Linked DNA regions of Rhizobium sp. N324. The protein of the gene in region 2 interacts with the protein of the main gene of each other region in a pairwise test. Links are inferred from orthologs where the notes say so. Each region holds a gene or a part of one and is shown on either strand. Other genes may lie near its edges.

Region 1 (4,366 bases), 120 kb from region 2 along the record:
CCTTCCATTGCGGGTCGGAGGGCGGGAAATGGTCACCGATATCGCCGGCGCCGCAGGTGGCGAGCAGCGCATCCGTCAGCGCATGCAGCGCGACGTCGGCATCCGAGTGGCCTTTCAGCTTCTGGTCGTGCGGAATGAACACGCCGCAGAGCGTGACGCCATCGCCCGCTACGAGCTGATGCACGTCGTAGCCATTGCCGGTGCGCACATCGGGAAGCAGCGACGTCGACAGTTTATCGTCGGCCATGGCGATATCCTTCTTCACCGTCAGTTTGACGTTATCGGCCGTGCCCTCGACGATCGTCACCGGAATGCCCGCCCATTCCGCGATCGAGGCATCGTCGGTGAAATCGCTGCGCCCGCTCGCCGCTGCCTTTTCATGCGCGTCGAGGATCGTTTCGAAAGCGAAGGATTGCGGCGTCTGCGCGGCGTAGAGGTGCTCGCGCGACACCGTCGTCAACACGGCGCCGATGCTGTCGGCGCGTTTCAGCGTGTCGGTCACGGGTGTCGCCGGCAGGACAGCGGCCGCGCCGTCGCCGAGGTTCTCGGCGATGCGGTCGAGAAGCACATGGTCGAAGAACGGCCGCACCGCGTCATGGATCAGCACATGGCTGATTTGCTTGCCCTTGAGATGTCGCAGCCCCGCCAGCACGGATTGCTGCCGGGTCGCCCCGCCATGCACGGTTTCGATCGGGGTTGCCGAGACGATGTGGCGCAACGCCTTTGCAAACAGTGCCTCGTCATCAGGATGAATAACGACGACGATCTCGGTCGCCGGCCCCCACGTCATGAAGTTTTCAAGCGTATGGGCGATAACCGGCTTGCCGCCGATCAGGCGATATTGCTTGGGGCCTTCCTCGGAGGAGCCTGCACGCTCGCCGCGGCCGGCGGCGACGATGACAATTCCAGCCGATATCGGTTGCTTAGAAGGCATTTGCAGCATAAATCCCCTAAATTATGCGGAATTGACCCGAGTGCTCTAACGTCTTGCTTTGGCCTTTTCCAGCATCTGCCCGAAAAATATCGATTTCGATCTGAGCCCCCTTGGCAAGCCGGGGAACAATGGCTAAAAATCATGCAGTTCTATAGTGTGCCCGAAAGATAATCATTTGATTTCCAAGGACCTCGCAGCGCCTTTCCGAATCGGATCCGTATCCGTGCGGAACCGCGTCGTGCTGGCGCCGATGTCCGGCGTCACGGACATGCCCTTCCGCGAGCTCGCCTGGCGCTTCGGCGCCGGCCTCGTCGTCACCGAAATGGTGGCGAGCCGCGAACTGGTCAACGACACAGCCGAATCCTGGTCGCGGCTCACAGCCGCAGGCTTCCGGCCGCACATGGTGCAGCTCGCCGGCCGGGAGGCGCACTGGATGGCGGAGGCGGCGAAGATCGCTGCCGATCATGGCGCCGATATCATCGACATCAACATGGGCTGCCCGGCAAAGAAGGTGATCGGCGGTTACTCCGGCTCGGCGCTGATGCGCGATCCCGATCACGCGCTCGGCCTCATCGAGGCGACGGTCAAGGCCGTCGATATTCCCGTGACGCTGAAGATGCGCTTGGGCTGGGACGAGAATTCGATCAATGCGCCCGAGATTGCGCGCCGCGCCGAGGCGGCCGGCATTCAGCTCGTGACCATTCATGGGCGCACGCGCATGCAGTTTTATGAAGGCCGTGCCGATTGGGACGCGATCCGTCCCGTCCGTGAAGAGATCTCCATTCCGCTGATCGCCAATGGCGATGTCGAAACCGCCGAGGACGCGCAGGAAATATTGCGCCGTTCCGGCGCCGATGCCGTGATGATCGGCAGGGGCTGCCAGGGCAGGCCGTGGCATGCCGGTGTGCTTGCCGGTGCGACCGAGCCTCCGCGACACGAGATCGCCGATATCGCCGTCGAACATTACACGATGATGCTGGATTTCTACGGCGAGGCGGTGGCGACCCGCCATGCCCGCAAGCATCTCGGCTGGTATCTCGAGCGTTTCGCCCCTGATCTCGCCGGCGGCGATAAGGCGGCGATCATGACCTCCCGCGATCCGCGCGAGGTGGCCGCACGCCTTTATCAGGCATTGGCATCGGGTGTTGTCGACAGCCGGGAGGCGGCATGACGAAGGATACGACTTCTCCGCCCGATCACGCCGGCGGAACCGTTGCCATGGCCGTGCTCAACGCCATCCAGAACCCCGTCGTGATGGTCGACGAATCCGGCTTCGTCGTTTTCGCCAATTGGGAGGCGGAGGCCTTCTTCGGCGCCAGCGCCCCGCATCTGGCGCGTTATCGCATCTCCACCTTCATTCCCTTCGGCAGCCCGCTGCTCGCCCTGATCGACCAGGTGCGGGAGCGCAAGGCGCCGGTCAACGAATATCGCGTCGACCTGAGTTCGCCCCGCCTCGGCCAGGACAAGCTCGTCGATCTCTACGTCGCCCCGGTGCTCAGCGAGCCCGGCGCCGTCGTCATCGTCTTTCAGGAACGCTCGATGGCCGACAAGATCGACCGGCAGCTGACGCATCGCGCCGCCGCCCGTTCGGTGACCGGTCTCGCCTCGATGCTGGCGCATGAGATCAAGAACCCGCTCTCCGGCATCCGCGGCGCCGCCCAGCTGCTCGAACAGTCCGCAGTCGACGACGACCGGGCGCTGACCCGGCTGATCTGCGACGAGACCGACCGCATCGTCTCGCTGGTCGACCGCATGGAAGTCTTTTCCGACGAGCGCCCGGTCGACCGCATGCCGGTCAATATCCATTCCGTGCTCGATCACGTGAAGGCCGTCGCCAAGGCGGGATTTGCCCGCAACATCCGCGTGACCGAGAGTTATGACCCGTCGCTGCCGGCCGTCTATGCCAATCGCGATCAGCTCGTCCAGGTCTTCCTCAATCTGGTGAAGAACGCCGCCGAAGCGGTCGGCGATCGGCCGGACGGCGAGATCCTGCTGACGACGGCCTATCGTCCCGGCATCCGTCTCTCCGTTGCCGGCACCCGTGAAAAAATCTCGCTGCCGCTGGAGTTCTGCGTGCACGACAATGGCCCCGGCGTTCCCGCCGATCTGCTGCCGCACCTCTTCGATCCCTTCATCACCACCAAGACGAACGGCAGCGGCCTCGGCCTGGCGCTGGTCGCCAAGATCATCGGCGATCACGGCGGCATCATCGAATGCGACAGCCAGAACAGCCGCACGACATTCCGCGTTCTCATGCCGGCGTCGAAGGACGCCTCGCTTGAAGACGCCTCTTCCGCAAGCTCGACAGGACCTTCTCGATGACAGCCACGATCCTCGTTGCAGATGATGATGCGGCCATCCGGACCGTGCTCAACCAGGCTTTGAGCCGCGCCGGCTACGATGTTCGCATCACCTCCAACGCCGCTACCCTCTGGCGCTGGATTTCGGCGGGCGAGGGCGATCTGGTCGTCACCGACGTGGTGATGCCCGACGAGAACGCTTTCGACCTCTTGCCGCGCATCAAGAAGGCGCGCCCTGACCTGCCGGTTCTCGTCATGAGCGCGCAGAACACCTTCATGACCGCCATCAAGGCCTCGGAGAAGGGCGCCTACGACTATCTGCCGAAGCCCTTCGACCTGACCGAGCTGATCGGCATCATCGGTCGCGCGCTCGCCGAGCCGAAGCGCAAGCCCGCCAAGCTCGAAGAGGACATGCAGGACGGCATGCCGCTCGTCGGCCGCTCGGCGGCGATGCAGGAAATCTATCGCGTGCTCGCCCGCCTGATGCAGACGGACCTGACGCTGATGATCACTGGCGAATCCGGCACCGGCAAGGAACTTGTCGCCCGGGCGCTGCATGATTACGGCAAGCGCCGCAACGGCCCGTTCGTGGCGATCAACATGGCGGCGATCCCGCGCGACCTGATCGAATCGGAACTCTTCGGCCATGAGAAGGGCGCCTTCACCGGGGCGCAGACCCGCTCGACCGGCCGCTTCGAGCAGGCCGAAGGCGGCACGCTTTTTCTCGATGAAATCGGCGACATGCCGATGGACGCCCAGACGCGGCTTCTGCGCGTGCTGCAGCAGGGCGAATACACCACCGTCGGCGGCCGCACGCCGATCCGCACCGACGTGCGCATCGTCGCCGCCACCAACAAGGATCTGAAGCAGGCGATCAATCAGGGCCTGTTCCGCGAAGACCTCTATTACCGCCTCAATGTCGTGCCGCTGCGCCTGCCGCCGCTGCGCGACCGCGCCGAGGATATTCCCGATCTTGTGCGCCATTTCATCCAGCAGGCCGAAAAGGAGGGCCTCGGCTCCAAGCGTTTCGATCAGGAAGCGCTGGAACTGATGAAGGCCTATGCCTGGCCGGGCAATGTGCGCGAGCTGGAAAATCTCATCCGCCGGCTGATGGCGCTCTATCCGCAGGACG
Region 2 (2,884 bases):
TTCGCGCAAGCTACCGCAGACGGTCGGGATCTTCTTCAATTCCTTCGGCGGCAGATCGTAGAGATCCTTGTCCATGGCCTTGCCGGGATGGATCTTGTTCTTGATACCGTCGAGGCCGGCCATCAGCATGGCGGCGAAGGCGAGATAGGGGTTGGCGGTCGGATCCGGGAAACGGACTTCGACGCGCTTGGCCTTCGGATTGGTGCCGAACGGAATGCGGCAGGAGGCCGAGCGGTTGCGGGCCGAATAGGCAAGCAGAACCGGTGCCTCATAACCGGGGACGAGACGCTTGTAGGAGTTCGTCGACGGATTGGTGAAGGCGTTGATCGCCTTGGCATGCTTGATGATGCCGCCGATGTAGTAGAGGCAGCTCTCGGAAAGACCGGCATATTCGTCGCCGGCAAAGGTCGGCTTGCCGCCCTTCCAGATCGACTGGTGCACGTGCATGCCCGAGCCGTTGTCGCCGAAGATCGGCTTCGGCATGAAGGTCGCCGTCTTGCCATAGGCATTGGCCACCTGGTGCACGACATATTTGTAGATCTGCATCTTGTCGGCGTTGCGCACCAGCGTATCGAACTTGATGCCGAGTTCGTGCTGGGCGGCGGCGACTTCATGGTGATGCTTTTCGACGACGACGCCCATCTCGGACAGAACCGTCAGCATTTCCGAACGCATGTCCTGGGCGCTGTCAACCGGCGGAACCGGGAAATAGCCGCCCTTGACGCGCGGACGATGGCCGAGGTTGCCGGTTTCGTAATCGGTGTCGTCGTTCGACGGCAGCTCGGTCGAATCGAGCTTGAAGCCGGTATTATAGGGATCGGCCTTGTACTTGACGTCGTCGAACACGAAGAATTCGGCTTCCGGGCCGACGAAGATCGTGTCGCCGATGCCGGATGCCTTGAGATAGGCTTCAGCCTTCTTGGCGGTGCCGCGCGGATCGCGGTTATAAGCCTCGCCGGAAACCGGATCGAGAATATCGCAGACGATGACCATGGTCGACTGAGCGAAGAACGGGTCCATATGCACCGTCTCGGTATCGGGCATCAGCACCATGTCGGACTCGTTGATGGCCTTCCAGCCACCGATCGAGGAGCCGTCGAACATCACGCCGTCAGCGAACATGTCCTCGTCGACGCAGACAACGTCCATCGTCACATGCTGCAGCTTGCCCTTCGGGTCGGTGAAGCGCAGATCAACGAACTTCACGTCGTTTTCCTTGATCTGCTTCAGAATTTCGCTTGCGGTCGCCATTAAATACCTTCCTCCGATTTACGATGACAATACATAGCTGCGCTGACCGTATCGAACTTTGCGCGCTTGGCAAAGTGGGTCAGATGGCGTCGATGCCGGTCTCGCCGGTGCGGATACGGATAACCTCTTCGACGTTGGAAACGAAGATTTTTCCGTCGCCGATACGGCCGGTCTGCGCCGCCTTGCGGATCGCGTCGATGACGGCCTCCGCGTTCTCGTCGGCCAGTACGACTTCGACCTTCACCTTCGGCAGGAAATCGACGACGTATTCGGCTCCGCGGTAAAGTTCCGTGTGACCCTTTTGACGGCCGAAGCCCTTGGCTTCCGTGACCGTAATGCCTTGCAGGCCGACTTCCTGAAGAGCTTCCTTCACTTCGTCCAGCTTGAAAGGCTTAATGATCGCTTCGATCTTTTTCATGAGAAAATGTCTCTCCGCTTCTCCCGTTATGGCAGGAATTTTCCCGCTCGCCGGATATGATGCAGATATCGTGCCAGTTTGAAATCCATCTTCTTAAAAAAAATCGCGGATTTTGCCGAAACCGCTGCATTTGGGGAGATTCTGATGTCGATTTGGTGACAAATCAGCTGGAAAACTCTGTCCTTCGATCAAAATCCTATCGAAAATCGAAAAAAACCTTAGTTTAAGGAGTCGCGCAACTATGTCTCGACAAGATGAAAATATAGGCAAATGCACAAAATAGGTTCTTTTCTTTGATGTTTCAGGCGGTTGTTTTTTAGGCGTTTTTTGATTGAATAGGCCAATGAGTCACCAGCTGTCCGACCTTCTTTTGACACCTGCCGAGATGGCTGCGGTCGACGCTGCCGCTGCCGCCTCCGGCATCGATTCCTTCGCCTTGATGGAAAGAGCAGGTGCCGCGGCCGCGGCCGTCGCCCTGCGCCTTCATCCCGAAGCGTTGCGCTTCGTCGTGCTCTGCGGGCCTGGCAACAATGGCGGCGACGCCTATGTCGCTGCACGGCATCTGCAGGAGAGTGGGGCTCTGGTGGCGCTCTTCCATCTTGGCGATCCCGCCAGACTGAAGGGCGATGCGGCCCGCGCGAAAGCCGGATGCGCGCTGCTGGGCGAGCCGCTGCACCTCTATAGTCCCGAAAGCGGCGACGTCGTCATTGACGGCCTGTTCGGCGCGGGGCTCGGCCGCGAGGTGCCGGCCGATGTCCGCAGGGTGATCGAGCGGGTCGCCGAGGCCGGTCTTCCCGTGCTTGCCATCGATCTGCCCTCCGGCCTGGATGGCCGCACCGGCCGGGTGCTGGGCGCCGCCTTCCGCGCCTGCAACACCATCACCTTCATGACTCGCAAGCCCGGCCATCTGCTGATGCCGGGCAGGGAGCTGTGCGGAGAGTTGGAGGTCTTCGACATCGGTATTCCCGCCCGCATCATCCGGGCCGAGGCGAACGGCGTCATCGCCGAGAACAGGCCGGACGCCTGGAAAGCCGTGCTGCCAGCCGAACGGTTGGAAACCCACAAATATAAGCGCGGCCATCTGGTCGTCTTCTCCGGCGAGGCCGACAAGACGGGGGCCGCGCGCATGTCGGCGACCTCAGGCCTGAAGGCGGGCGCCGGCCTGGTGACGATCGCAGCGCCGCGCGCGGCGATGGCTGCCAATGCCGCCCATCT

The links.
Region 1: the proteins of AMK05_RS10875 (region 2) and AMK05_RS10350 interact in binary tests that used the Escherichia coli proteins (3 or more experiments, as listed by UniProt). The link is inferred for Rhizobium sp. N324 from one-to-one orthologs.

The regions. Positions count from the first base shown.
Region 1 is NZ_CP013630.1:2,132,172-2,136,537, forward strand. The notes cover bases 1,180-4,178. They hold AMK05_RS10350 (two-component system sensor histidine kinase NtrB), read left to right. Parts: upstream 1,180-2,101; coding sequence 2,102-3,256; downstream 3,257-4,178. Other genes in these bases: dusB (tRNA dihydrouridine synthase DusB), read left to right, coding at 1,180-2,105; ntrC (nitrogen regulation protein NR(I)), read left to right, coding at 3,253-4,178. In the rest of the region: AMK05_RS10340 (bifunctional 2-C-methyl-D-erythritol 4-phosphate cytidylyltransferase/2-C-methyl-D-erythritol 2,4-cyclodiphosphate synthase), read right to left, coding at 1-943; more of dusB, read left to right, coding at 1,089-1,179; more of ntrC, read left to right, coding at 4,179-4,366.
Region 2 is NZ_CP013630.1:2,249,631-2,252,514, forward strand. It holds AMK05_RS10875 (P-II family nitrogen regulator), read right to left. Parts: upstream 1,670-2,884; coding sequence 1,331-1,669; downstream 1-1,330. Other genes in the region: glnA (type I glutamate--ammonia ligase), read right to left, coding at 1-1,251; AMK05_RS10880 (bifunctional ADP-dependent NAD(P)H-hydrate dehydratase/NAD(P)H-hydrate epimerase), read left to right, coding at 2,013-2,884. UniProt on the Escherichia coli protein: P-II indirectly controls the transcription of the glutamine synthetase gene (glnA). P-II prevents NR-II-catalyzed conversion of NR-I to NR-I-phosphate, the transcriptional activator of GlnA. When P-II is uridylylated to P-II-UMP, these events are reversed.